4 regions of the Streptomyces sp. NPDC043952 genome follow, and region 3 is predicted to be linked to each of the others. Evidence: riboswitches for the same ligand, from Rfam matches in the RefSeq annotation. Region 3 holds a riboswitch; each other region holds the start of a gene.
What was found. Region 3 has a riboswitch for cobalamin ahead of AC069R_RS25745 (prenyltransferase/squalene oxidase repeat-containing protein). Riboswitches for the same ligand answer to the same signal wherever they lie in the genome.
Positions count from the first base shown of each region.

Region 1: another riboswitch for cobalamin. It lies ahead of AC069R_RS26860 (ribonucleoside-diphosphate reductase subunit alpha); the one in region 3 lies ahead of AC069R_RS25745 (prenyltransferase/squalene oxidase repeat-containing protein).
Region 2: another riboswitch for cobalamin. It lies ahead of AC069R_RS22190 (cobalamin biosynthesis protein); the one in region 3 lies ahead of AC069R_RS25745 (prenyltransferase/squalene oxidase repeat-containing protein).
Region 4: another riboswitch for cobalamin. It lies ahead of nicT (Nickel transporter NicT); the one in region 3 lies ahead of AC069R_RS25745 (prenyltransferase/squalene oxidase repeat-containing protein).

Region 1 covers NZ_JBWKES010000030.1:63,617-70,645, forward strand. The annotation lists gene AC069R_RS26855 (ribonucleotide-diphosphate reductase subunit beta) at 1-102, opposite strand, end outside; gene AC069R_RS26860 (ribonucleoside-diphosphate reductase subunit alpha) at 102-2,459, opposite strand; cobalamin riboswitch at 2,584-2,718, opposite strand; gene AC069R_RS26865 (GNAT family N-acetyltransferase) at 2,762-3,268, opposite strand; gene mctP (monocarboxylate uptake permease MctP) at 3,336-4,964, opposite strand; gene AC069R_RS26875 (DUF3311 domain-containing protein) at 4,961-5,224, opposite strand; gene AC069R_RS26880 (GntR family transcriptional regulator) at 5,365-6,129, opposite strand; gene nagB (glucosamine-6-phosphate deaminase) at 6,314-7,029, opposite strand, start outside.
Region 2 covers NZ_JBWKES010000019.1:91,540-98,568, reverse strand. The annotation lists gene AC069R_RS22215 (alpha/beta hydrolase) at 203-1,330, opposite strand; gene AC069R_RS22210 (class II aldolase/adducin family protein) at 1,484-2,164, opposite strand; gene AC069R_RS22205 (lysozyme) at 2,360-3,115, shown strand; gene AC069R_RS22200 (inorganic phosphate transporter) at 3,270-4,532, shown strand; gene AC069R_RS22195 (hypothetical protein) at 4,564-4,791, shown strand; cobalamin riboswitch at 4,997-5,139, shown strand; gene AC069R_RS22190 (cobalamin biosynthesis protein) at 5,239-6,192, shown strand; gene AC069R_RS22185 (cobyric acid synthase) at 6,189-7,029, shown strand, end outside.
Region 3 covers NZ_JBWKES010000027.1:76,404-83,432, forward strand. The annotation lists gene AC069R_RS25735 (hypothetical protein) at 1-865, opposite strand, end outside; gene AC069R_RS25740 (prenyltransferase/squalene oxidase repeat-containing protein) at 862-3,570, opposite strand; cobalamin riboswitch at 3,925-4,058, shown strand; gene AC069R_RS25745 (prenyltransferase/squalene oxidase repeat-containing protein) at 4,161-5,573, shown strand; gene AC069R_RS25750 (cobalamin-binding protein) at 5,614-6,537, shown strand; gene AC069R_RS25755 (DUF4430 domain-containing protein) at 6,548-7,029, opposite strand, start outside.
Region 4 covers NZ_JBWKES010000020.1:37,165-44,193, forward strand. The annotation lists gene AC069R_RS22635 (alpha/beta fold hydrolase) at 1-324, opposite strand, end outside; gene nicT (Nickel transporter NicT) at 1,059-2,150, opposite strand; cobalamin riboswitch at 2,179-2,381, opposite strand; partial or broken gene AC069R_RS22645 (hypothetical protein) at 2,522-3,074, shown strand; gene AC069R_RS22650 (FAD-dependent oxidoreductase) at 3,432-4,667, opposite strand; gene AC069R_RS22655 (TetR/AcrR family transcriptional regulator) at 4,804-5,379, shown strand; gene AC069R_RS22660 (DUF8189 domain-containing protein) at 5,617-6,039, shown strand; gene AC069R_RS22665 (PP2C family protein-serine/threonine phosphatase) at 6,154-6,687, shown strand; gene AC069R_RS22670 (PP2C family protein-serine/threonine phosphatase) at 6,707-7,029, opposite strand, start outside.

The DNA of each region.
Region 1 (7,029 bases), on a different contig from region 3:
CTTGATGGCGTCCCGGTAGCGCTCGTAGAAGTCCGGGTAGCGCATGGGGCGGAGAGTCAGCTCGAAGCCGGGATCGAGGAGGTTCTGGTTTCGGTTGGACATCACTGGCAGGCCTCGCAGGACTCGGGGTTTTCCAGGGAGCAGGCGACGGCGTCGGGGTCGGCGGCCTGCTGGACGGGGATGGTCTTCTGCGCCTGGGCGGCACGGGCGATCCGGGTCGCCGGGCGCGAGCGCAGGTAGTACGTCGTCTTCAGCCCGGACTTCCAGGCATACGCGTACATCGAGGAGAGCTTGCCGATCGTCGGCGTCTCCATGAACAGGTTCAGGGACTGCGCCTGGTCGAGGAACGGGGTGCGCGCCGCCGCCATGTCGATCAGACCGCGCTGCGGGATCTCCCACGCCGTGCGGTACAGCGCCCGCACCTCCTCGGGGATCCACGCGAAGCCCTGCACCGAGCCGTTGGACTCGCGCAGCGCCTCGCGGGTGCGCGCGTCCCAGACGCCCAGCTCCTTCAGGTCCTGCACCAGGTACGAGTTGACCTGGAGGAACTCACCGGACAGCGTCTCGCGCTTGAACAGGTTGGACACCTGCGGCTCGATGCACTCGTAGACGCCCGCGATGGAGGCGATGGTGGCCGTCGGCGCGATGGCCAGCAGCAGCGAGTTGCGCAGGCCCACCCGCGCGATCCGGGTCCGCAGCGCCGCCCAGCGCTCGGGCCACGTCTCCTGGACGCCGTAGTGGTCGGGGTGCAGCACACCGCGCGCGGTACGGGTCTGCTCCCAGGCCGGCAGCGGGCCGCTGCGCTCGGCGAGGTCGGCGGAGGCCTCGTACGCGGCGAGCATGATCCGCTCGGCGATCCGGGTGGACAGCGCCTTCGCCTCGGGCGAGTCGAAGGGCAGCCGCAGCTTGAAGAAGACGTCCTGGAGGCCCATCGCGCCGAGGCCCACCGGGCGCCACCTGGCGTTGGAGCGGCCCGCCTGCTCGGTCGGGTAGAAGTTGATGTCCACCACGCGGTCGAGGAAGGTGACGGCCGTGCGGACGGTCTCGTCGAGCCGCTCCCAGTCGATGTCCCCGTCGGCCACGAACGCGCCGAGGTTGACGGAGCCCAGGTTGCAGACCGCCGTCTCGCCGTCGCTGGTGACCTCCAGGATCTCCGTGCAGAGGTTGGAGGAGTGGATGACCTGGCCCGGCTCGGCGGTCTGGTTGGCGGTGCGGTTGGCGGCGTCCTTGAACGTCATCCAGCCCTGGCCGGTCTGCGCGAGGGTGCGCATCATGCGGCCGTACAGCTCACGGGCCGGCATGGTCTTCTTCGCCAGGCCCTTGCGCTCCGCCGCGCGGTAGGCGGCGTCGAACTCCGCGCCGTACAGGTCCACCAGCTCGGGCACGTCCGCCGGGGAGAACAGCGACCACTGCTCGTCGGCGTTGACCCGGCGCATGAACTCGTCCGGCACCCAGTGCGCCAGGTTCAGGTTGTGCGTACGGCGGGCGTCCTCACCGGTGTTGTCCCGCAGCTCCAGGAACTCCTCGATGTCGGAGTGCCAGGTCTCCAGGTACACCGCCGCCGCGCCCTTGCGCCGGCCGCCCTGGTTCACCGCGGCCACCGAGGCGTCCAGGGTCTTCAGGAACGGCACGATGCCGTTGGAGTGCCCGTTGGTGCCGCGGATCAGCGAACCGCGGGCGCGGATACGGGAGTACGACAGACCGATGCCGCCCGCGTGCTTGGAGAGCCGGGCGACCTGGTGGTAGCGGTCGTAGATGGAGTCCAGCTCGTCCAGCGGGGAGTCGAGGAGGTAGCAGGACGACATCTGGGGGTGCCGGGTGCCGGAGTTGAACAGCGTGGGGGAGGAGGGCAGGTAGTCGAGCCGGCTCATCAGCCGGTAGAGCGCGGCCACTTCGTCCACGGAGCGTGCCGAGTCGTCCTCGGCGAGGCCGGCGGCGACGCGGAGCATGAAGTGCTGGGGGGTCTCGATGACCTGGCGGGTGATCGGGTGGCGCAGCAGGTAGCGGCTGTGCAGGGTGCGCAGGCCGAAGTAGCCGAAGCGGTCGTCGGCGGCCCGGTCGACGAGCTGGTCCAGCCGGGCGGCGTGCAGGCGCACGAACTCGGCGGTCCGGTCGGCGATGAGCCCCTCGCGGTGCCCGACGGCGACCGACTCGGTGAACGACGTCACGCCCTGCGAGGCGGCCTCGGCGCGGATGGCGAGGGTCAGCAGCCGGGCGGCGAGCCGCGAGTACGCGGGGTCCTCGGAGATCAGGCCGGCCGCGGCCTCGGTCGCGAGTTCGCGCAGCTCCGCCTCGTCGGCGTGGGCCGAGCGGCCGCGCAGCGCGGCGGCCGCGACCCGGCCGGGATCGGCGTCGGGGAGGTCCCCGGTCAGCTCGGTCAGGGTCCGCAGCAGTGCGGCACCGGGACCGTCGTTCTCCAGGCCCTGGGCTGAAGCCGGTTCGGCTGGCGCGATGGTCACGTGGGGCTCTCCCTCGCTCGGCACGGGGCCTGGCGGAGGGCAGGGGGCAGCCACGAGCGCACACGGCGTCGCGTCCACCGGCCCACTCCACGAGGCCCGGACGTCTCAGAGCACCCGGACCGGTGGGCCGGGTGCGCTGCCGGCAGGTCCTCGGACTGACTCCTGTGCGCGGATGCGCACAAGTACACCGTTGCGGGACAGTTCCGGATTCGCACCGGATTCCCCTGCGACGACAGCGACCATGAGCATACATCTAGTGCCGGGTCGTCGTGCCACCCCCAGATGTTGTGTCGTCGCCGATCTCAGAGCGTCAACTGGTAGGTGAGCAGAGTGAGGTCCGTCAGCTCCGGGAGGGGCTGCCAGTCCCGCTCGGGCGTGCGTATGAAGCCCAGCCGCTCGTAGATGCGGTGGGCGCCGCGCATGGTCGGCTGCGTGGAGAGCACGATCGCGCGGCAGCCCCCGACGGCGCGCGCCCGCTCGGCGCAGGCCCGCACCAGCGCCTCGCCGGCCCCCCGGCCGCGGGCCGCCTTGTCCACCGCCAGCATGCGGATCTCGGCCTCGCCGGGGCGGGCGATGTCGGCCATGGGGCCGGGGGACGGCACGAAGGTGACCCCGCCGAGGAGGGCGTCGCCCCGGACGGCCACGAGGACGGTGGCCGCGGCCGCTCTCTTGGCCACGTTCCTGAGCTCGTGGAGGTAAGGGTCGTCGGCGCCGAAGTCCAGGAGGCCGTCGTCCAGATAGGCGTCGGCGGTGATCGCCCCGAGGGCGTCGTACTCGGTCGGGTCGGCGGTACGGATCAGGATGTCCATGCCGGTGAGTGTGGACGACAACGGGCCACCGGGACACATGATTTCCGGTGGCCCGCCGCGGGGTGCTCTAGTGCGCGCTGCCCGCCGTCGCCGGCGGCAGTTCCACCTGGACGCCCGGATCGCCCGCGTCCGCCGTGTAGTCCTCGGGACGGGTCTCGTCGACGCCCTCGGGGGCCTTCACGGCCTTCAGGACGACGGTCAGCACCACCGTGACGAGGACGTTGAGCACGAACGCCGTCATGCCGATGTAGCCGATCTGGCCGATGCCCGGAATGTCGTCGGCGGAGCCGCCGAAGTGCTTCTGGGTCGGCGAGGCGACACCGTACGCGGCGAGGGTGCCGTAGACCATGCCGACCGCCCAGCCCGCGAGCAGCGCCCAGCGGTGGAACCAGCGGGTGAACAGGCCGCCGACCAGGGCCGGGAAGGTCTGCAGGATCCAGATGCCGCCGAGCAGCTGGAAGTTGATGGCGACCGTCTTGTCCATGCCGAGCACGAAGACCAGCGCGCCGACCTTCACCAGCAGCGACACGAACTTGGAGACCTGCGCCTCCTGCTTCGGCGTGGCGTCCGGCTTGATGAAGTCCTTGTAGATGTTGCGGGTGAACAGGTTCGCCGCCGCGATCGACATGATCGCCGCCGGCACCAGCGCGCCGATGCCGATCGCCGCGAACGCCACGCCGGTGAACCAGTCCGGGAACATGTCCTCGAACAGCTGCGGGATCGCCAGCTGCCCGTTGGTGACCTTCACCCCGGCCGCGATCGCCATGAAGCCCAGCAGCGCCAGCAGGCCGAGCATCAGGGAGTACAGCGGCAGGATCGTGGTGTTGCGGCGGATCACGTTGCGGCTCTTGGAGGAGAGCGTCGCGGTGATCGAGTGCGGGTACATGAACAGCGCGAGCGCGGAACCGAGCGCCAGCGTGGCGTACGTCCACTGCCCGGCGGGCGGCGGCGCGAGCGCCCCGCGCGGCTTGCCGGTGGCCGGGTTGACCTGGCTGAACGCGTGGGCCGCCTTGGCGAAGACGTCGTCGAATCCGCCCAGTTTGATCGGGATGTAGATGATCGCCACACCGATCACGATGTAGATCAGCGCGTCCTTGACGAACGCGATCAGCGCGGGCGCCCGCAGCCCCGAGGAGTACGTGTACGCCGCGAGCACCGCGAACGCGATCAGCAGCGGCAGGTCCCTCACGAACGCGTTGGTGTCGTCGCCGCCGCCGACGCCCATCACGTCCAGCACCGCCTGGATGCCGACGAGCTGGAGCGCGATGTACGGCATCGTCGCCAGGATGCCGGTCACCGCCACCGCGAGCGACAGCCCCTTCGAGCCGAACCGGCCGCGCACGAAGTCGGAGGTGGTGACGTACCCGTGGCGGTGCGAGACCGACCACAGCCGCGGCAGGAAGGTGAAGATCAGCGGGTACACCAGGATCGTGTACGGCACCGCGAAGAAGCCGGACGCGCCCGCCGCGTAGACCGCCGCCGGTACGGCCACGAAGGTGTACGCCGTGTACAGGTCGCCGCCGAGCAGGAACCAGGTGATCCAGGTGCCGAACGACCGTCCGCCGAGGCCCCATTCGTCCAGCGTGTGCTCGTTCTCGGCGCGGCGCCAGCGCGCGGCGAGGAAGCCCAGGACCGTGACGGCCAGGAAGAAGAAGATGAAGACGCCGAGCGCGACGCCGTTGACTCCGGTCTTCACTTCGCGGCACCCCCCTGCGCGGCACGGCGGGAGCGCTGGTCGTGCTGCCAGAGCTTGTACGCGAGCATGGTGAGGGCGGTGGAGATCAGCACCCAGGCCATCTGGTACCAGTAGAAGAACGGGACCCCGATGAACGCCGGGTCCGTCTTCGCGTACGAGCCGACCCACAGCATCGCCACGAACGGCGCGACCAGACAGATGCCGATGACCACGCGCAGCGGTGTCACCACCGGTGGTCTCACTTCGGGCGTTTCAGACATGCTGCGGCTCCGTCCCCTCGTAGATCACCTGTGTAATGAGCAGGCAATCTAGGTGACGGTGTCGCGGCAGAGGAAGACCCTGTCCGCAGGTCGGTATATCGATTCGGCGAAGACCCCTGCGGGCCCTGGTCCACCGGGCCCTAGTCCACCGGGCGCTTGAGCCGGGCGACGAACTTGTACCGGTCGCCCCGGTACACCGAGCGCACCCACTCCACCGGAAGGCCCTCGCGGTCCAGCGAGTGCCGGGAGAGCATCAGCATCGGCAGCCCGACGTCGGTGCCGAGCAGACCGGCCTCGCGCGGGGTGGCCAGCGAGGTCTCGATGGTCTCCTCGGCCTCGGCGAGGTGGACGTCGTACACCTCGGCGAGCGCGGTGTAGAGGGACGTGTACTTCACCAGCGAACGGCGCAGCGCGGGGAAGCGCTTGGCGGACAGGTGGGTGGTCTCTATGGCCATGGGCTCGCCGTTGGCCATGCGCAGCCGCTCGATGCGCAGCACCCGCCCGCCGGCGGAGATGTCGAGCAGTTCGGCGAGCCGGTCGTCGGCGGTGATGTAGCCGACGTCCAGCAGCTGCGAGGTCGGCTCCAGGCCCTGGGCGCGCATGTCCTCGGTGTAGGAGGTGAGCTGGAGCGCCTGGGAGACCTTGGGCTTGGCGACGAAGGTGCCCTTGCCCTGGATGCGCTCCAGGCGGCCCTCCACCACCAGCTCCTGGAGCGCCTGGCGGACGGTGGTGCGGGAGGTGTCGAACTCCGCGGCCAGCGTGCGCTCCGGCGGGACCGGGGTGCCCGGAGCCTGCGTCTGCGTCATGTCGAGCAGGTGCTTCTTCAGGCGGTAGTACTTCGGCACGCGCGCGGTACGGACGGTCGTGCCGGCCTCGTTCTCCGCACTGCTGACGTCGGTGCTCATGCTCTGCCTTCCCGGCTCCGGATGCCGAAAGCGACCGACATCCCCATCGGCCACGGCTCACATCGTGGCACGGCTTGCCGCGTCAGGACTCCACCCGCGCGCTCCGTGATCCCCTCTGTATACCGCCGGGGCCCGAGCTGGTCTAGTCCAACAGGGGGCCCGACGGGGGGCAGGGCCCGGCCTCCTAGATCCCCTGCCAGCGCGGCTTGTTCGCGTACGTGTGCCGGAAGTAGTCCGCCAGCTTCAGCTTGGAGGCGGCCGCCTCGTCCACGACGACGGTGGCGTGCGGGTGCAGCTGGAGCGCCGAGGCCGGGCACACGGCCGCCACCGGCCCCTCCACGGTCGCCGCCACCGCGTCCGCCTTGCCCTCGCCGGTCGCGAGCAGCACCAGGTGCCGGGCCTCCAGGATGGTGCCGATGCCCTGGGTGATGACGTGGTGCGGGACCTGCTCGATCTCGCCGTCGAAGAAGCGCGCGTTGTCCACGCGGGTCTGCTCGGTCAGGGTCTTGATCCGGGTGCGGGAGGCGAGCGAGGAGCAGGGCTCGTTGAACCCGATGTGCCCGTCGGTGCCGATTCCGAGCAGCTGGAGGTCCACCCCGCCGGCCGCGGCGAGCGCGCGGTCGTACGCCGCGCACGCCGCCTGGACGTCCTCGGCCGTGCCGTCGGGGCCGAGGAAGGAGTCCATGGCGATGCCGAGCGGCTCCAGCACCTCGCGGCGCAGCACCGAACGGTAGGACTCGGGGTGCTCGGCGGGCAGCCCCACGTATTCGTCGAGCTGGGCTATCCGGGCCCGCGCGGTGTCCACGGCGCCGGAGCGCACCTTGGCCGCGAGCGCCTGGTAGACGGGCAGCGGGGTGGAGCCGGTGGCGACGCCGAGCAGGGCGTCGGGCTTGCGGCGCA
Region 2 (7,029 bases), on a different contig from region 3:
GGTTCCGAAGGGGGTGGACCGGCGGGTTTCGGCCAACCGCATGGTCACAACCGGAAGGCCCCCGGCCGTCCGCCGCGCGCCCGGTGCGCCCCGGCGTACGCCGTCACATCGGCGGGGTCGCATCAGGCCGCGTCAGGTCACGACGACAAGGTCACCGCATCGGGTCGCGTCGGGTCACCCCAGCAGCGTCACACCAGCAGCGTCACATCAGCGGCGTCAGGAAGCGCCGCAGCCGCTCCTCGTACGCCTTGGGGTCCGGGTTCCACATCGCCGCGTGCGGGGCGTCCGGCACGGTGTGCAGGGCGACCCGGTCGGGGCGGCGGGCGGCGAGCAGCCGGGAGAACTCCCAGGGGGCGACCCGGTCGCCGGGGCCGTGGACGATCAGCGTCGGCACGGCGAGCCGCTCGGGGTCGGTGATCTCGGCGACCCGGTCGGCATGCAGCCCCGCGCGGCCCTGGGCGGCGCGGACCGCGAGCGGCAGCAGCGGGGCGGGGGTGTGCCGGGCGCGGGCGAGGGCGCGCAGCGTGGCCTCCCAGCTGAGCACCGGCGAGTCGAGGATCAGCCCGGCGACGCGGTCGCGCACGGCGGAGTGCTCGGCGGCGCGCAGCGCCATGGTGGCGCCGGTGGACCAGCCGAGGAGGACGACGCGGCGGGCGCCGTAGCGCACGGCGTAGCGGATCGCCGCGTCCACGTCGCGCCACTCGCTCTCGCCGAGGTGGTTCAGGCCGTCGGCGGGGCGGGGCGCGCCGAGGTCGCCGCGGTAGGCGAGGGCCAGCACCGGAAGGCGGCGGCCGCGCAGGAAGCCCATCACGTTCATGGTGTGCTCGCGGGTGGTGCCCAGGCCGTGCACGGCGATCACCCAGGTGTCCCGGTCGCCGGGCAGGAACCAGGCGGGCAGCGCGCCGAGTTCGCCGGGCACGTCCACGTCGGCGTGGTCGAGGCCGAGCGCGGTGCGCGGGTTGCCGACGTACAGGTTGGGGGTGAGCCACACCTGGTCGCCGGGTGCGAGGGTGCCGTGCGTCACGCCGTCCAGGCGGCGTACGACGGTGTCGGCGGTGTGCGCCGCCGCCCGCAGGACGGGCCCCACGACTGCGTGCGAACCGTCGCCCGCGAGGCCGTAGGTGCCGGGGCGCAGCGAGGCCAGGTCGCGGGTGAGCGTGATCTGGCCGGCCGCGGTGCCGTGCACGGTGAGCCGCGGTTCGGTGGGCAGCGGCCGGCTGCCGGACACCTTCAGCGCGACATCGCTGGCGAGCCGCCCGGCGGCCACGGATGCCAGGCCGGCGGCCACGACGGCGGTGACCGCGGCGGCGGTCGCTTTGAGGGGGCGCACGGCACCAGTGTCACGGGGGGTGCGGTGCCCGGCCAGTGGAGAGGCGGGGTGGAGTGATGGGGGGAGATACCGGGATGAAAGGTGCAGGGCCGAGGTCAGGTCGCGGAGCGGAGAGCTGAGCGGGGCGCCGCTCGGGGAGCTGTGGGACACGGGTCACCTCCGTTGGCCGTATCCCTTCAGGCGTTCCCCGACTTCGGCGAGTTGTGCCTCCGTCAGCAGAGACGGGGTCAGCCCCGGCACCGAGGAGGCGGTCAGCCAGAGCCGGCACATCCACTCCAGCTGGGCGGTGCGGTCGTACGCCTGGTCGAGGGTGGCGCCGTAGGTGAGGGTGCCGTGGTTCTGGAGGAGGCAGCCGGAGCGGCCGTCGAGGGCCTGGAGCATGTGCGCGGCCAACGCGTCGGTGCCGTAGGCGGCGTACGGCGCCACGCGTACGGGTCCGCCGAGGGCGGCGGCCATGTAGTGGACCAGCGGCAGCTCGGGCACCAGCATGGAGACCGCGGTGGCGTGCACGGCGTGGGTGTGGACGACCGCCTGTGCGCCGGTGGTGCGGTAGACCGCGAGGTGCATGGGCAGCTCACTGGTCGGCACCAGCGTGCCGAGCACCTGACGGCCGGTGAGGTCCACGCCGGTGATGTCGTCCGGGGTGAGCCGGTCGTAGGGCACACCCGAGGGGGTGACCAGTACCACGTCCCCGACGCGCGCGGAGACATTCCCGGAGGTGCCGACGACCAGCCCGTCGGCGACGCTCCGCCGCGCCGTCGCCACCAGCTCCGCCCACCGCCGGGCCGCTTCCCCGCCCGCTTCTCCGCCCGTCTCCCGCAGCTTGGAGGTCATGTCCGCGATCCTGCCAGCCGCTTGTACACCAGGTGGCCGGTCGCCGCATTTCCGCCCGCGGTTTCGCACCCCCAAAAGGGTGTATATCAGGCCAAACGCTAAAAATCTCCCCAGATTCAACGATCAGCGGCCCTTGAATGAGCCCTCCTGCCCGCCGGGCGATCCGGTCGTCCGTCATTTCCGGGGAGTTGGCACATGGCCCGTGACCGCATCCACCTCCGCCGCCGCGCCGGTGCCCTCGCGGCGACCGCGGCGGCACTCGCCCTGACCTGCGCCACCGCCGCCGCGGCCGGTCCCTCGGACCGGATCGCGAGCCTGCCGAAGGGGCACGACGTGTCGTCCCACCAGCGGAACGTGGACTGGCCGGCCGCCCGGTCCGGCGGGGCGCGCTTCGTCTACGTCAAGGCGACCGAGTCCACGGGCTACCGCAACCCCTATTTCGACCAGCAGTACGACGGTGCGCGCGACGCCGGGCTGATCCGCGGCGCCTACCACTTCGCGCTGCCCGACAGGTCCTCCGGCGCCCGGCAGGCCAGGTACTTCGTGGCGCACGGCGGCGACTGGCGGCCGGACGGCTGGACGCTGCCGCCCGCGCTGGACATCGAGTACAACCCGTACAGCGCGAAGCACCCCTGCTACAGGCTGGGCTGGAAGCGCATGAAGTCCTGGATCTGGTCGTTCAGCGACGAGGTGGTCCGCGAGACCGGCCGCCGTCCCGTGATCTACACCACGGCCCACTGGTGGAAGCAGTGCACCGGCGACAGCCACGCCTTCGCCTCCCGCCACCCCCTGTGGGTCGCCAGCCACGGCTCCTCGGGACCGGGCAGGCTGCCGGGCGGCTGGCAGTCCTGGACCTTCTGGCAGTACGCCACCGCGGGCCGGCTGCCGGGTGACCAGAATCTCTTCAACGGCAGTTCCAGCGGGCTGCGGACCTTCGCCGCGGGCTGGTAGCCCAAGGGGCGCATGGGCACGTCCGGTTCGGAGCGGGGAAGCGGAGCCGCACACCCCCGTTGCGGACACCCCCGTGCCCGCCCCAGTTCATCTTCCGTTCACCCAGGTTGCCTACGTTCATCCGGACAACGACCTCGAACGATTGCCTGGGTAAATGGAAAGCTTCTCGCTGATCCTCGCGATTGTGGTGGTTACCGCACTCGCGTTTGATTTCACGAACGGTTTCCACGACACCGCGAACGCGATGGCCACCACCATCTCCACAGGCGCGATGAAGCCGAAGCTCGCGGTAGCCATGTCCGCCACCCTCAACCTGGTGGGCGCCTTCCTCTCCGTGGAGGTCGCCAACACGATCTCCAAGGGTCTCGTCGACGAGAGCGGCATCCGTCCCGAAGTCATCTTCGCCGCCCTGGTCGGCGCGATCCTCTGGAACCTGCTGACCTGGCTGGTGGGCCTGCCCTCCAGTTCCTCGCACGCGCTGATGGGCGGTCTGATCGGCGCGGCCGTCGCCTCCGCCGGATTCGGCGCCGTGCACGGCGGCGTGCTGGTCACCAAGGTGCTGCTGCCCGCGGTCGCCGCGCCGGTCGTGGCCGGTGTCGCCGCGCTGGTGGCGACCCGGTTCTCCTACGCCGCCGGCGACAAGACCGGGGGCGAGGCCACCCGCAAGGGCTTCCGCGCCGGCCAGGTCGCCTCGGCCGCGCTGGTCTCCCTCGCGCACGGCACCAACGACGCGCAGAAGACGATGGGCGTCATCACCCTCGCGCTGATCGCGGGCGGTGCCATCGCCCCCGGCTCCAACCCTCCCACCTGGGTGATCCTTTCCGCGGGCCTGGCCATCGCGCTCGGCACCTACATCGGCGGCTGGCGCATCATCCGCACGATGGGCACGGGCCTGACCGATCTGGAGCCCCGTCAGGGCTTCGCCGCGCAGACCAGCGCCGCGACCGCCATCCTGGCCTCCTCCCACCTCGGCTTCTCCCTCTCCACCACCCACGTCGTCTCCGGCGCGGTGATGGGTGCGGGCCTCGGCCGCAAGGGCGGTGTGGTCCGCTGGTCCACCGCGACCCGGATGACCGTCGCCTGGGTGCTCACCCTGCCGGCCGCCGCGCTGGTCGGCGCGGGCGCCGAGGCCGTCACCGAACTCGGTGACGGGGGCACCGCCGCGGTCGCCGTCTTCCTGGTCGCCGCGAGCGCCTGGATCTACAAGCTGTCCCGGCGCGAGGTCATCGACCACACCAACGTGGTCGCCGAGCCGGCCGCGGAGCCGTCCGGCGTGGTGACCACCGCCATCGCCGCGGTGACCCCGCCGCCCGCCGGCTCGATCGCCGACGACCTGACGGCCACCATCCCCGCCCCCGCGCCGGTCCCGGCCGCCGAGCAGACGGCCTCCGCCGTCCCGCCGGCCGCCACCGTCTGACCCCCAGCCCGTTCACCAAGGAAGCAACCCCATGAAGATCGACTGGGCGGCCATCGGCTCCGTCTTCGGCGTCAGCCTCGCCTTCACGGTGGGCCTGGTGGTCCTGTTCACCCTCGGCATCAACGGCCTGGCCCGGCGCGAGAAGGCCGCGGCCGAGGGCGGCTCCGCCACGCTCGCCGTCACCGGCGCCTACGTCTGCTTCGCGGCCTGCGCGGCGGCGGTGGCGTACGGCATCCTCCTGATCGTCTCCAAGTCCTGAGCCGTCAGGGCCCCGCAGCGCCCTGACACCGAAAGCGTCCTGGCACCGAAAGGGCCCTGACCTCGAAGGTGTCACGGCCCGCACCACCCCGGCAGTCCCCCAGGCTCCCCTCCGCCACCCGCGGCAGGGGAGCCTTCGGCATGCCCGGCCACCCCGCGCGGTGTGGGGATCTGCACACTCCCGCAGGTCAACGGCAAGTTGACGGCCGTTCCGGGCGCATGGTGGACTGCCCACGCCATCTACGGCAGCAGGAGAGGAAGCCGGTGCGAATCCGGCGCGGTCCCGCCACTGTCACCGGGGAAGAACCCCCGGAGAGCCAGGAACTCTCGCCGCCGGATCACGTCGAACCAGGGCGCGGACACCCTGAGTGAGGACACATCGCCATGCTCGGCTGCCGAACGACCAGTACCAGGACCACTGTCGCGGTGCCCACGGCCGGCTGAGCCGATGGCCGCCGATCGCAGTTACGCGTACGGCGCCGCCGCCGGACTCCTCGGCGACCTCCTCCTCGGCGATCCCCGCCGCGGGCATCCGGTCGCCGCGTTCGGGCGTGCGGCCGCCGCCGTGGAAGGCGCGTTGTGGCACGACCACCGCGGCTGGGGCGCCCTGCACACCACCGTGTGCGCCGGTGGCGCCGTCGCGCTCGGAGCGCTGGCCGCACGCGTCGCCCGCCCCTCCCCCACCGCCGCCGTCGCCCTGACCGCCGCGGCCGCCTGGTCCGTCGTCGGCGGCACCTCCCTCGCCCGCGAGGCGCGGGCGATCGGCCGCGCCCTCGCGGCCGGGGACGTCGAGGCGGCCCGCGCCCGGCTGCCGCACCTGTGCGGCCGGGACCCGCAGGCGCTGGACGCCGACGGGATCGCGCGGGCCGTGGTCGAGTCGGTCGCCGAGAACACCTCCGACGCGGTCGTGGGCGCCCTGGTGTGGGGCGCGGCCGCCGGGGTGCCGGGGCTGCTCGGCTTCCGGGCCGTCAACACCCTGGACGCGATGTCGGGTCACAAGTCCCCCAGGTACCGCCGCTTCGGCTGGGCGTCCGCGCGCCTGGACGACGTGGCCGGCTGGCCGGGGGCCCGGCTGACCGCCGTACTCGCCGCCGCGGCCGGACCCGATCCGCGCGGCGCCGTACGGGCCTGGCGCGCGGACGCCCGCCGGCATCCGAGCCCCAACGCCGGTCCCGTGGAGGCCGCTTTCGCGGGCGCCCTCGGTGTGCGCCTGGGCGGCACCCTCTCCTACGGCGGCCGGACCGAGCACCGTCCCGTGCTCAACGGCGTCACGGGGCGGGCCGTCCGGGTCCCCGACATCGAGCGCGCGGTACGGCTCTCCCGCCGCGTCGGCCTGCTCGCGCTCGGCACCACACTCGCCGCGCGCCACCTCGTCAACGGGCTGAAGGGACGCGGGAAGTGAACGGTGGTCTCCTCGTCGCCGGCACCACCTCCGACGCAGGCAAGAGCGTCGTGACGGCCGGGATCTGCCGGTGGCTGGTGCGCCAGGGCGTGAAGGTCGCGCCGTTCAAGGCGCAGAACATGTCCCTGAACTCCTTCGTCACCCGCGAGGGCGCCGAGATCGGGCGCGCCCAGGCCATGCAGGCCCAGGCCTGCCGGATCGAACCGACCGCGCTGATGAACCCGGTGCTGCTCAAGCCGGGCGGCGAACAGAGCAGCCAGGTGGTGCTGCTGGGCAGGCCGGTGGGCGAGCTGAGCGCGCGCGGCTACCACGGCGGGCGCCAACAGCGGCTGCTGGGAACGGTTTTGGACTGCCTGGCCGAGCTGCGCGGGCAGTACGACGCGGTGATCTGCGAGGGCGCGGGCAGCCCGGCCGAGATCAATCTGCGCCGCACCGACATCGTCAACATGGGCATCGCGCGCGGCGCCCGGCTGCCCGTGCTCGTCGTCGGCGACATCGACCGCGGCGGCGTCTTCGCCTCCTTCTTCGGCACCCTCGCCCTGCTCTCGCCCGAGGACCAGGAACTGGTCGCCGGGTTCCTGGTGAACAAGTTCCGCGGCGATGTCTCGCTGCTGGAACCGGGCCTGGACATGCTCAAGGGCCTCACCGGGCGCCCGGCGTACGGCGTGCTGCCCTTCCAGCACGGTCTCGGCATCGACGAGGAGGACGGCCTGCGCGTCTCGCTGCGGGGCGCGGTGCGCGAGTCGGCCACAGCTCCCCCGCTCGGCGCGGACGTGCTGCGCGTCGCCGTCTGCGCGATCCCGCTGATGTCCAACTTCACGGACGTGGACGCGCTGG
Region 3 (7,029 bases):
CGCCGCCGATCAGGACCACGAGGCCGGCGCCGGTGGCGACGGGTACGAGCGAGCCGGAGTCGTGCTTGGCATCGGCGGCGGGCTCGGCGTCGATCACCCGGGTGCCCGCGCCGGTGCTCGACGCGGTGGGCGACGGGCTGGTGGGGGTGGCCGTGGGCGACGGTGTCGGGCTCGGGGACTTGCTGGGCTTCGGCTTCTTCGATTTGTGTGACGGCACCGGGGAAGGTGCCTTCGGCTGCCGCTCGGGAGCCGGGCCGGTGTCCACGTCCGGCGGCAGCGACGGCGCCTTGTGGGTGGACTGGGGCTTTCCCGCGTCGCCCTGTGGCTTGGTGTTGTGAGCGCGCAGCTGGTCCGGGGTGATCTTCGGGCGGCCTTCGGTGCCCTGGATGTTGGTGCCGCCGAAGATCCACAGGTCGACGCTGCCGGGTCTGGGCTTGTACAGCATCGCGCCCAGCTGGCTGTAGCTCCAGTCCCGGGCTCCCGGGTCGGCGTGCCAGTACGACCAGTAGGCGGAGGCCGGCGGGGTGAGCACGCAGTCGTCCTGGGTGGGCGTCGGGTACTGCCTGCCGCTCTTGTAGCCGCTGTAGCCGATGCGGCAGATGAACGCCGGGCCGTCGTGACCGGTGCCGGTGGTCCTCCAGCCGCCCTGGTTGAGCAGCTCGTAGCCTGTCGTCGGTGTCGTGCCGCAGGAACGCAGGATCGGGCCGCCCCAGTGACTGAAGTCGACGGCGAGGACGACGCCGGAGGTGGTGGTGCAGCGGCCCATGGGCTGCGGGTCGGCGGAGGCCGGGGTGCCGGTCGCCGCGACCGCCGCGCTCGTCAGGCCGAGCGCGGCGAGCATGCGCAGGAGACGGGCGCCTTTCATCGTCCGCTCCCTGTGGGCGTGCGACGGCGGGCGACGATCACCGTGCGCCAGCCGGCGAGCACCAGCACGACGGCGATCGCGGCGAGGGCGCCGGCCTGGGCACCGGTGGAAGCGAGGACTCCGCCCCCGCCACCTCCGTCCGTGGTCGCCCCGCCGTCGCCGCCGCCGGACTGACCCGTGGTCACGATGTCCGGAGCACTGCTGCTGGGGCTCGGCGTGGGCTGCGGGGCCGTGCCGGTCAGGCTGCGCTCCAGCTTGCCGAAGGAGATGCCGGTGGCGCCGCCGACGGCCTGGGTGGACGCGCGCAGGTCGGAGCCGCGCTGACCTCCCTTCGCGACGTTGAAGCCACCGTCGGCGTTCTGCTGGGAGGCGAGGAACTTACGCGCCTTGGTGATCTTCGCCGCGTACTTGCCGGCGTCCAGGGACAGCGCCTGCACGGCGAGGGCGGCGGAGTTCACCGAGTCGCCCGCGGCGCCCGGGAAGCCGCCGTCGCTCAGCTGCTCGGACGCGATCCAGGCCAGCGCCTTGTCGACGGCCTTGTCGGCCTTGGTGCCGCCCGCCAGGTCGAGCGTCATGGCGGCGATGGCGGTGGAGTCCACGTCGGAGTCCTGCGTGGACGGGATCAGGCTCGGCCAGGCGCCGCTGGGCTGCTGGAGGCTCTCCAGGTAGGCGATCGACTGCTTGGCCGCCGCCTTCTCACCCGCTCGCAGCTGCGCCATCACGGCCAGGGACTGGGCGAAGACGGAAGGTGCGTACCGGTAGGCGCCCTTGGCGGCGCAGGAACGGTCGGGGGCCGTGCTCGGCTTGGTGCAGACGGCCTTCGCGAGCGCGGCGATGAGGTCGTGCCCCGCGAAGTGGCGGGGGTCGCGGTGGACGGCCTCGGCGAGCAGCGCGGTCTTGCCGATGGAGCCGCCCGCCGCGTACGGCGTGCCGATGCCGGTCCAGTCGTCGACCGTGCGGCCCTCGCCGTCCTTGCCGCGATGGTCGAGGAAGTCGACGATGCCGCGCAGCTTGGCGTTGTTCAGGCCGGTGGCGGCGAGAGCGTAGGCGCCGTCGATGGTGAGTCCGAAGTCCGCCCGGGCCGAGCCGCCACCGGCGGTGTAGTACTGGCCCTGCTTGAGGTTGGCCGCCTTGGTGAGGTAGGCGACGCCCTTCTTCAGATCCGGTCCCGTGCCCGGAGCGGGGGCGCTCGGTGAGCCGGTGGGCTTGGTCGGCGGCGTGGACGGAGGCACGGGCTTCTTCGTCGTGAGGGTGACCAGGTTTGTGCCCGCACCGGCGAGGACGGCCGGCGGAGTGGCGTAGACGGCCGGGTCGGTGTCGCTCTCCTCGAAGCCGAAGCCGCCGTCCTTGAGCTGGTGCCGGGACAGCCAGCCGGTGGCCGCGTCCGCGCGCCGGGTGTCACCGAGGGCGCGGAGGGCCTGTGCGGCGTACGCGGTCGCGGTGACGCTGCCGGTGGTGGAGCCCGTGTAGCCGGGGAAGGCACCGTCCGCTCGCTGTGCCTTGGTCAGGTAGGTGCGGGCACTGGTCACTGCGGCGTCGTGACCGCCGGCCTTGTGCAGCACCAGGACGACGAGGCCGGTGGTGGCGGGGTCCCCGTCGCAGTACTCGCCGGGGCGGATGAGGATGCTGGTGATACCGCCGTCCTTGCACTGGAGCTGCGTGAGGCGGTCGACGGTCGTGTCCGGGGGCGTCACTCCGGCGCGCAGCAGGGCCAGTACGGACAGGGCCTGGCCCTCGGTGTACGACGCGGACCGGAAGTCTCCCTTGGCGGTGCAGCCCGGGGTCGCGTCACCGGATTCGGGGCCCGCCGCGCACACGTTCTTCGTGAGGACGTCGATGAGGTCTCGCCCGCCGAAGGCACGCGGATCGCGTTCGGTGACCTCGGCGAGGAGCGCGAGGCGGGCAACGGCGGTGGCGTCCGGCGCCTGGTCGGCGCCGCTCGGGTAGCCGAAGTCACCGACGTGGACGGCGAGGAATTCGGTGACCTTGTCGAGCGCGGCGCTCTTGCCGTCCACTGCGGCGAGCGCGTAGGCGGTGTCGGCGGTCAGCGAGTAGTTCGGTGTGGTGGCGCCGTCGTCGACGATGCGTTCGCCGTCGATCAGGCGGCCCTTGAGCCAGGTTGCGGCGGCTTTCAGGTCGACCTTGCCAGGGGCGCCGGTGGGTGTGCCGCCCGGGTCGGGTGTGTGGGTTTCGCCGGCGCGTACGTCGTCGGGGGTGAAGGTGGGCTCGCCCGTCGTGCCCCCGACGTCCGTGCCGCCGTAGACCCAGGCGTCGACGTCGCCGTCCTTGAGTTTGCGGTCCATGGCGCCGTACTGACTGTAGGTCCATTCGTCCTGGCCGGGTGACGCGGTCCAGTACGACCAGTACGCCGTGGCCTGCGGGGTCAGGACGCAGGCTTCCTTGTCCGGGGTCGGGTACTGCGTACCGGAGTTGAAGGCGCCGTAGCCGATGCGGCAGATGAAGGCGGGGCCGTCGTGCTGGGTGCCGGTGGTGGTGAATCCGGCGTCGTGCAGCAGGTCGTAGCCGGTGGTGGGCGTGGTGTCGCAGCCGCGCTCGACCTTGCCGCCGAACGGCCCGAAGTCGACGGCTACCACGGCGCCCTTGGTCGCGGTGCAGTCACCGACGCCGTCCGCTGCGGCGGGTGTCGTCGTGAGGAAGGTCACGCAGGCGGCCAGCAGGACGAACAGGGCCGACGCGAGCGACACCACCCGTCGTGGGCCCGCGTCCGCGGTCCCGATTCTTCGCTTCCCCGTTCCCACCACGGCCCCCTCGCGCCTGCCGGAGCGGACGCGGACGTGGCAGAGGGCCTCCGTCGGACGGGAGGTCCCCGGCAGCCGGAGGCTGGTCGCACCACGCCGTAGTCCACGACGGCGTCTGTTGCTGATGAACACGCTCCAGGCATTCCGGCTCGCCCGGCGGTACCGGGCCTACGGTTGCGGGTCAGCGCCGGACTTCGACCGGCTTTCCCTGGAACTCCTTGCGTATCAGCGGGATTTGAGCACACGTCACAGAAACCGTCAAGACCGCCCCTGGACCGGCCCGGGTGAGCGGTGGCGGCCTGAATGCGGGTCGGGTACCGTCCCGGACTGCCGAGTGGGGGAACCCGGTGGGAGTCCGGGGCTGACGCGCAGCGGTGTGGGACGGCAGGGGCCGACCCGAGCCCGAATGCCCAAGCGGTGAAGCACTGTTGGAAGCCGGTCCACGCGTTCCGGACGGCGGCCACACCCGCTGCTCCGCAGGCCACCGTCGGCCCGGCACCGGGTCCGGCCGGCGTCCTCCATCCAAGGAGCAGGCCATGCCCCGTTCGCTGTCCTACCGTCGCCCCGCCCTCACCGCTGCCGCCGCACTCGGCGCGTTCGCGCTCACCACACTGCCCGCGGCGGCGACCTCCACGCCGGCGCAGATCGCCACGTCGAAGACGAACGGCGTCGCCTACCTCAAGTCGCTCCAGGCGGCGGACGGTTCGTACGCCGGCTCCGGACTGTCCAACGAGTGGGCGTTCAGCGCGCTCGCCTCGGCCGGGACCGCCGCTGTGGACGTGACGCCCGGCGGCGACACGAGCAAGAACGCGAGAACCGTCTACCGCAACCTGCTCTCGACCGCCGGCTGGCCGTCCGCCTCCCCCGTGGTCACCGACTACGAGCGCGCCACGCTGAACGCCTACGCCGCCGGCATCGACCCCTCCCGCGTGTCCGCCTCCCGCAACCTGATCGCCGACATCTACGGCTACTGGCAGACCTCCGAGCCCGGCTACTTCGGCCCTTCGTCGAACTTCAACGGCACCGTGTTCGCCGCTCTCGCCCTGAACGGCGCCAAGACGCAGTCGGGACAGGCCCGCATTCCGCAGGCACTGCGTGACGCCGTCGTGACCCGCCTCCGGGCCAACCAGCACAACGACGGCGGCTGGAACTACAGCAAGGCCGAAGGCAACCCCAGTCAGCTCTCCGCAGCGAGCGACATCGACATGACCGGGGCGGCGATGGCCGCCCTGTGTGTGTCGGGCGTACCGAACACCGACACGGACATCGTGCAGGCCAAGGCGTTCCTGAGGAGCAAGCTGGTGCCGAACAGCGGTGCCTTCAACGCCATGTTCGGCGTCAACACCGACTCCAACGGATGGGCTGTGTCCGGTCTGAACGCCTGCGGCATCGACCCGCAGACCGGCGACTTCCGCACCTCCATGGGCAAGACGCCGGTGGACTTCCTGATCGCCCAGCAGTTCAACCCGGGTGGCGGATTCAAGTACCTGCCCTCCGACACCTCACCGACGGCGTACTCGTCGATCGACGGGCTGCGGTCCGTGGCCGGCGGCGGCTTCACGGCCGCCCCGCCGGTTCCCACGACGCCGGGTGCGCCCCAGTGGGTGAGCCAGTCCTCCCTCACCTCCGGTACGGCCACGAAGCTGGGGCTCACCGTGGACGACGGCGCGGGCAACCTGAAGGTGTGCTCCGTCGCGCTCACGCCGACCGGCTCGACCACCACGCTGGGCGCCGTCCTCGACGCGGCCACGAGCGCCGCCACGCCGTCCGGCTGCGTCACGAGCGTCACCCCGTCCTCCGGCACCGGCACCATCACCGCCGTCAACGGCAAGGCCAACAGCGGATCCAACACGTGGAAGGTCAGCATCGACGGCTCCGCGTTCACCTCCGCCACGCGAAGCACGGTTGTCGGCGTCGGTGACACGATCGCGGTGCGCTGGGGCGCCTGACGGCAGCCCTGTCGGGCGCGGCGGGACCTAGAGTCGGGGTATGCGCATCGTCTCCCTGCTGCCCGCCGCGACCGACATCGTCGCCGAGCTCGGACTTGCGGACCAGCTGGTCGGCCGCACCCACGAGTGCGACTGGCCACCGCGCGAGGTGGCATCGGTACCCGTGGTGACCGGAGCAGACCTGGATCAGGACGCGCTCACCAGCAGGGAGATCTCAGACGCCGTCGGCGGCTCGGCGCACTCGGGCTCGTCGCTGTACACGCTCGGCACAGAGGCGCTCGCGGCTCTGCGCCCCGACGTGATCCTCACGCAGGACCTGTGTGATGTGTGCGCCGTGTCGTACGAGAAGGTCAGCCGGGCGGTGCGGCTGCTGGACGCCGACACCCGGGTCCTCAGCCTGGAGCCCCGCACCCTCGACGACGTGCTGGACTGCCTGGTCACCGTGGGTGAGCTGCTCGGCGTGCGGGAGTGCGCGGAGCGGAAGCGCGCGGCCCTGCTGGGCCGTCTGGACCGGGTCCGCGGGGCGGTCGCGGGACGCGCCCAGCCCCGGGTGGTGGCGATCGAGTGGCTCGACCCATTGTGGCCCGCCGGGCACTGGGTGCCCGAGCAGATCACGGCCGCCGGAGGCGAACCTCTCCTCGCCGTGCCCGGCGAGCACACCAAGCCCATGACCTGGGAGGCGGCGCGCGCCGCACAGCCGGATGTGATCCTGGTCCTGCCGTGCGGCTTTCCCCCGGAACGTACTTTGCGGGAAGCGGAGTTGCTCACGAATCTGCCGGGCTGGTCGGACCTGCCTGCCGTTCGGTCCGGCCGTGTGTGGGTCCTGGACGGCCCCGCCTACTTCAACCGCCCAGGACCACGGGTGGTGCGCGGGGCCGAGGTACTCGCCCATGTCCTGCACGACGTACGGACCGGAGAGCCGGTCACACCGGCCGAGGCACGTCCGCACCCCGGCCGGTGCTGACGGGCAGGGGTCAGAACGCCGTCCAGGTGAACGCCACCTTGTCCCCGGCGTTCAGCTTGAACTGGCAGCCGCCCACCGGGGTGGACGTGCCGTTGACCGAGATGTTCCAGTAGGCGCTGCCGCCACCGCTCACCTTTTTGATGGTGTCGACCGAGTAGTCGTCGAACGACGCGTACCAGGTGCCGTCCCAGGCGAAGTGCCGCTTACGCGCGGCATCGTCGAGAGCCGCCGTCGGGGTCGGTACGGCGGAGGGGTTGGCGCCGCCGTTGGTGCCGTCGCATCTGTGCGTGCCACCCGTGATCGTCGTGACCTCATGACCACGGGTTCTGATCTTCCCCTTGAACAGCAACCCGTCCGGCCCCTGTACGGTCAGGGTCACCTTGACGGGAGCGTTCGTCCCCGGCGTGCTCTGGGCGTGAGCGACCGCCGGTGCGGAGGCGAGGGCGAGTCCGAGAGCGGTCGCGACGATCACGGTGCGGCGTGCGGATGTAC
Region 4 (7,029 bases), on a different contig from region 3:
GCCGCCGCGGTCGTGCCCGGCGAGCGCGAACCGGGCGTGGCCGAGGGCACGCATCACCTCCACCACGTCACCGGCGACGGCTCGCTTGGCGTATCCGGCGTGGTCGGCGGTGGGCACCGGTCCGCTGGAGCGGCCGTATCCCCGCAGGTCGGGGCAGACGACGGTGAAACCGCTCCGGACGAGGAGCGGGGCGACGCGATGCCAGGTCGCGGAGGTCCGGGGGTGGCCGTGCAGCAGCACCACGGGCGGTCCTTTTCCGCCGTGGCGCACGAAGACCGACGCTTCCTCCGTCTCGACCCGCCTGGTCTCGAAGTCCTCGAACAAGACCTGCCCCTCCGTCCTCACCGACCGGCCGTGCGAGCCGGGCATCGTGCGCGCCGGGCATGGAAGAACCGGCACGGCCTTGCTCCTGCCCCCGCTGGTGACGAGAACGCCGGTGGTGGCGGGCGGGTCGGTGTCCGGTGCCGGAAACGGGAGAGGGGTGCGAGGTACGAGGGGACGACGTTCACCCGACGGCCTCATCGGGACCGGGCGATGTGCACGGCACCCGGTCCCGGCGGGCACCCGCATCGCATGACGTCTGCATGGAGCCGACCGAGCCGACCGAGCCGACCGAGCCGTCCGGGTTCCGGGCCCACGTCACGTCGTATCGGCCGCGTGACGTGGGCCGGCTGCGCGCAACTGCCGCTTCTCGCGCTGACGGCCTGTGATCACGGCGGCGGTGAGCTGCCGCTGCCCGGAGCCGCGCGCAGCGCACGCGGAGGGGCGTCCGAGACGGCCGCCCTCGCGGACGGCGGCCGTCTCCCGGTGACGTCGCCGTGCAGGACTCGGGCACGAAGGGGGCCCGCCGGCGCCTGGTGACCCGCAATGGCTCCGTGCGGGTCACCCTGCCGGCGGACGCCCCGCTGTACGCGACGGACGCGCGCACCGTCAACGGCCGCTCCGCCGTGGGCGTTCCGGCCGCGCGCTCCGCCGACCACCGGTACCGGCTGACGCTGCGCACCCGTCAACGGCGACACCGAGGCCCACCGCGGCCGAGGCTCCCGCTCCGCCGGGTGTCAGCCACCGTCGCCGAGCCGGCCCGCCCACCTCTGCTCCACTCTGGCCAGCCGCCAGTACGCCAGCGCCGCCGCCCAGACGACCACGAACAGGCCGACGATGACGTACCCCACGTTGTCCAGGTCGAGCCCGGCGATCCAGCCGGTCACCGCGTCGCTCAGATCGAGCTTCTCGTGCAGCACCCCGACCAGTTCGATGGTGCCGATCAGGAAGGCGACCGCGATGGACAGGCCGGTGATGGTGAGGTTGTAGAACACCTTGCGCACCGGGTTGGAGAACGCCCACTGGTAGGCGAAGTTCATGAAGGTGCCGTCGAGCGTGTCGAACAGGCTCATCCCCGCCGCGAACAGCAGCGGCAGGCACAGGATCGCGTACCACGGAAGCCCGGCCGCGGCACCGCTGCCCGCCATCACCATCAGGGTGACCTCGGTCGCCGTGTCGAAGCCGACACCGAACAGGAAGCCCAGCGGGAACATCTGGCCGGGCCGGGTGATCGACTTGGTGGCGCGGCCCAGGAACCGGTTCATGAACCCCCGCGAGTCCAGGTGCTGTTCGAGGGCGGCCTCGTCGTACGTGCCCGCTCGCATCGCCCGGAAGACCCGCAGGATGCCCGCGAGCGCCACGAGGTTGAGCGCCGCGATGAGGTAGAGGAAGGTCCCGGAGACGGTGGTGCCGACGACGCCGAGGGTCTGGTGGGTACGGGAGTTGTCGTCGAGCAGGGTGCCGGCGAGCTGTGTGCCGCCCGCGACCAGGGCCGCCATGACGACCACCACGCTGGAGTGGCCGAGCGCGAACCAGAAGCCGACCGATACCGGCCGCTTGCCGTCGGCCATCAGCTTGCGGGTGGTGTTGTCGATCGCGGCGATGTGGTCGGCGTCGAAGGCGTGCCGCATGCCCAGCGTGTACGCGGTCACGCCGAGGCCGATCCCGAACGCCTTGGATCCGACCTCGTAGTGGCCCGGTACGACCAGCAGGAACAGGATGCCGAACGCGACGGCATGCAGGGCGGCGATCACCATCAGCAGTCCGGCGGTACGGACGGTGTCCTCGCGCCGCCAACGAAAACGGGTCGACTCTGTGGGCAGGGTCATACGGTCACGCTCCAGCACCTCGTGGATCTCTTCGTGAAGTGCCGTGGCCGGTCTCCTGGCTTACGGGTGTGCGCGTGTCCGTCCCGGCCTTCCCGTCCGCCGGGCGGCGGACAGTGACCATGCACAACTGGGACGGATACTCCCCGATCACAGTGGCGAGGGCCGCTCCGGCCTGAACCCCGCGAAGGGTTGTCACCGGTCTTCCCGAACACCACGGCCCGCCCACCGTAGGACCGACCACCCATCCCCGCACAACCGCACGGTCGTTCAGGTATCCAAGATCACATTTTTGCGCGGGACCGACACCGCTTTCGGGCACGCCCTGGCGATTCGGCGAAGGCGGAAAAACTTTTACTAACCTTGGGAAAATCATGGCTTGTTTCAGGCTTTCTGACCTCTCGCATGCCGCAATCGACCGACGGGAGACACGAGATGCGACCTCGCACCACGATGGACCACCGGCCCCGGTCGGCCGCCTCGCGCTCCCGGTCCGACTGGGCTCCTGCGGCGGACTGACGCTGGACTACACGCCGGACGGCAACCACTTGAAGGGCGCTGCGGTCATCACGGCTCGGGCCACGCAGAACCTGAGCCGCTTCGACCTCGACCTGTCGGGCCTGCGGGTACGGACCGCCACGGTGCAAGGGGCGAGGGCCCAAGCCGCCCGATCTGGAAACGAGTTGGTGGTGACCGCGAGCGGTCGAGGGCGACGTCGGAGGGCTCGAAGGCTGGATCGAGACCGACGACGGCTCGGCCGCCCTGGGCGAGCCGACCGGCTCCATGACCTGGTTCCCCGGCAATCACCACCCCTCGGACAAGGCCATGTACGACATCCGGGTCACCGTGCCCAGGGGCGCGGACGGCGACTTCTACGACGTGGTGAGCAACGGCGAGCCGATCGCGGAGCGGGACAAGGGCGGGAGGCCTCGAAGATCTCGTCGGTACTCCTGCCGCCCCGCTTCTCCTCCCAGAGCCAATCCGCGTAGACGGCCATCCCCTCGCTGACGGGTGTCCGACCCGCCCGTCTACGGACGCGGTGCCATGGTCCTGCACCAGGTACGCAGGGCCGTCGGCGACGAGGCCCTCTTCCGCATACTCCACACCTGGGCGCGCCAGCACCGGGCAGTTCCTCGCGCTGTGCGAGAGCGAGTCCGGCAAGGAACTGACCGGGATCTTCGACGCGTTGCTGTTCGCCAAGGGCAAGCCCTCTCGGGCGCGAGGAGCCTGACCAGCGAAGCAGCGAGCCCTACGGGAGCCGGCGGGCGGTTGCCGGACGGGCGTTCACGCGCCGGTGTGTTCGCCCGCCCGCTGGGCACGCTCCCGCCGGTAGGACTCCGCGCGGGCGAGGTAGTCCCGGTGTTCCTGCTCCGGGTCCGGGGGCAGGTCCGGCTCGTCGGTGGTGGTGAAGAACTGCACCAGGGCCTCGTTCGAGTTCACGGCGAGGTCTCCGGAGCGGGCGAACATGTCCGACTCGTAGCGGGCGACCGCCTCGTCCAGGGTGGCGGCAGGGTCGGGGCCGACCGCGCGGCTGACGGCGTGCGCGAGTTCCGCGCCGTCCAGCATCGCGAGGTTGGCGCCGTGGCCGCCGAAGGGCGCCATCAGGTGGGCCGCGTCGCCGATCAGGGTGACGCCGGGGACGTGTTCCCAGGTGAGCGGGGCGGGCAAAGCCCAGAAGGCCCGCGGCACGTAGTCGCCGTCGTTGCGGACGATCAGCGCGCGCATGGCCTGCGACCAGTGCCCGAATTCCCGAACGAGATGGGCGCGGATGCTCTCCCGGTCGGTGAGGTCCACGCCCGCCCCGGCGTGCCAGTCCGGTGCCGCGCGGAACGCGATGTAGCCGCGGACCACGCCGTCGCCGTTGCGCTGGAGGATCACCGCGCGGCCGTCGTTGTCGTTGGAGAACATGTGGCCGGCGCCGACGATCCCGGCGACCTCGGGGTGGCGGGAATCGACATCGTCATACCGGGCGTCCAGGAAGCAGACCCCGAGGTGCTGCGGGGTGGCGTCGCTGACCAGGGGGCGGACCTTCGACCACGCCCCGTCGGCGCCGACCACCAGGTCGGCCTCCGTGGTGGTGCCGTCCGCGAACTCCAGGCGGTGCCCGCCGTCGCCGCGCGGGGTCACGCCGACGAGCCGGTGGCCCCAGCGGACGGTGCCGGGCCGCAGGTGGTCGTACATCATGCGGCGCAGCCGGCCGCGGTCGATCTCCGGCGCGGCCGCGTCGCCGGGTTCGGGGGTGAACTCCGCCAGCACCGTGCCGTGGTGGTCGCGGCGGGTGCCGGCCTGCCCCTCCGGCCGGGCCTGTGCCATGAAGGCGTCGAGCAGCCCGGCGTCCTCAAGGGCGATCTGCCCGGAGTCGGCGTGCAGGTCGAGCGTGCCGCCGGTGTCGCGGGAGTCCACGGCGTCGTCGGCGTCGTACACGGTGACCTCGATGCCGTGCCCTTGCAGGACGCGGGCGCAGGTCAGACCGGCGGGCCCGCCGCCGATCACGCAGATCCGGGGGGTGCTGTTCGTCATCGGGACCTCTTCCTCGGGTGGCGCGGGTCGCGAACGCGTCGCGACAGCACCCGTCTGGGTGCAACCGCTAAAAAAGCGTAACAGCTAAACTTTCGAAGCGGGTCCATGAACGCGGTAAAGTGTCGGCGTGACCGAGATGGGGCGCCGAGAGCGCAAGAAGGCAGCCACCCGCCAGGCCCTCGCCGACGCGGCACTGCGCCTGTTCTCCGAGCGGGGCTACGACGAGGTCGGGGTGCGGGAGATCGCCGACGCGGCCGACGTCTCCGTGACGACGCTGTTCAAGCACTTCCCCGACGGCAAGGAGGCGCTGGTCTTCGACCAGGACGTGGACCGGGAGGCGGCCCTGGTCGCGGCGGTCCGCGAGCGTCCCGCCGGGCAGTCCGTACCGGGGGCCCTGCACCAGATGCTGCTGGGCGAAACCTCCCGGCGGGTCCATGCCGACCCCCGGTTCGACGACTTCCTGCGCCTGGTCGACACCACCCCGGCGCTGCGCGAGTACGCCCGCAGGATGTGGCTGCGGCACGAGCACGTCCTGGCCGCGGCGATCGCCGAGGACGCCGGGCTGCCCGCCGACGATCCGGGCTGCCGGGCGCTGGCCCACTTCGCGCTGGAGGCGCCCGTTCTCGTCCGCGGGTCCCGCGACCCCGACGCCGCCCTCGGCCGGATCTTCGACCTGCTCGCCAACGGCTGGACCGGCGAGCGCGCCGGCTGACCCGGCGTCAGCGTCCGTCCGCCGCCGGCCGCGGGGAGGCAACCGGCGGGCGCAGGCGGAATTGGCCGTACGGCAGTTCTGCCGGTGCTTCCGCATGGTCCGGCGGATGCCGTCGTGGTCGACTTCCTCAGGGCGGTGAGGGCGCGGCAGTTCCGACGCCGCCGGCCCGAAGACCGCTCCCCGGCCCCCCTGACCTGGAGGGGGTGAGGGACCTCGACGCACGTGAAGGAACCGGACATGAACAAGATCAAGGCCGCGCTCGTCGCCGCCGCCCTCGCCGTGGGCGGGCTCGGTGTCGCCGCCGCCCCGGCCCAGGCGGCCGGCTGCACGTACATGGGCACGCCTTACGACTGCGGCTACCCCGTGGCGTCCGAGGCGCTCCCGAACGGCACGAGGCAGATCTTCATCATCGGCACCGACCAGGCGGTGTGGACGAACTGGAGCCGGTCCGACGGCAGTTGGCACGGGTGGCAGTCCATGGGCGGCATCGCCGGGAGCGGCGTCTCCATCTGGGGCGTGAGCGACGGCGGCTGGGTGTTCTCCATCGTCGTCACGGGCACCGACGGCAGCCCCTGGCACCGTACGCGTTCCACCGACGGGACCTGGTCGCCCTGGTCCCTCCCCGCCTGCCCCGAACCGGACTACAACACCTCGTGCTGATCCCTTGCCCCAGCGGCCCCGCGCCCGCCGGCGGCGGCCGGGCGGGTGACGCAGACCGGGCGGGCACGGCCTAGGTTGGGGGCAGGTCACCGGCGGCAGCGGGCACGAGAGCAGTTGGCGCTGGCGGTGGGCGACGTCATCGGGCACGGCCTCCAGGCCGCCGCGGTCATGGGCATGCTGCGCAGCGCCCTGTCGGCGGCCGTGCGCGCCCTGGCGCGCCCCGCGCAGGCTCTGGAGGTGCTGGGGCTGTACGCCCGGTCGATCGACGACGCGCTGGGCACCACCGCGGTCAAGGCCACCGGAGACCGGCGGAGCCGGCTGATCACCTACAGCAACGCCGGGCACCCGCCCCCGGTGCTGGTGCAGGGCAACAGTACGACCGAGCTGCTGGACCAGGCGCGCGACCGCAGCATGTGCCCCGCCCGCAGGCCAGCCTCCTACAAGCCGGCCGACACGCTGGTGCTCTACACCGACGGGCTCATCGAGCGCCGTGAGGAGGACATCGACACCGGTCTGAACCGGCTGCGGGATGTCCTCGCCGAGTGCGGCCGCCTCGGGCCCGAGCGGCCGGCCGACACCGTGCTGGCCCGTCTCGGCGTGGCCGGCGGCGGCCGGGACGACGTCGCCCTCGTCGTCGTACGCCTGTAGTCCGGGTGGTGTCCCCTGCTCAGAAGTACCCCTCCTTCGCCGAGAAGCCCCGCTCCCGTGCTCCCGGCAGCGGGCCCGTTCCCGGACACGCCTCCGTCTCCGGGAGGCGGCGGACCGCGTAGACCGTGGTGTCGTCGGCCAGCCGGCGCCCGCTGTGCCGGAGCACGCCGTCGCGGACCCGGCGGACCAGGGGGCCGGGCGCGGCGCAGCCCGGATCGGCGGCGACCGCGGCGGCGACATCGCCGTGCAGGTCGTAGAACTCGCCCTTGCGGTCACGGGCCTCGGTCACCCCGTCGGTGACGAGCAACAGCGTCTCCCCCTGTGCGAGCGGCACCCGGTGGG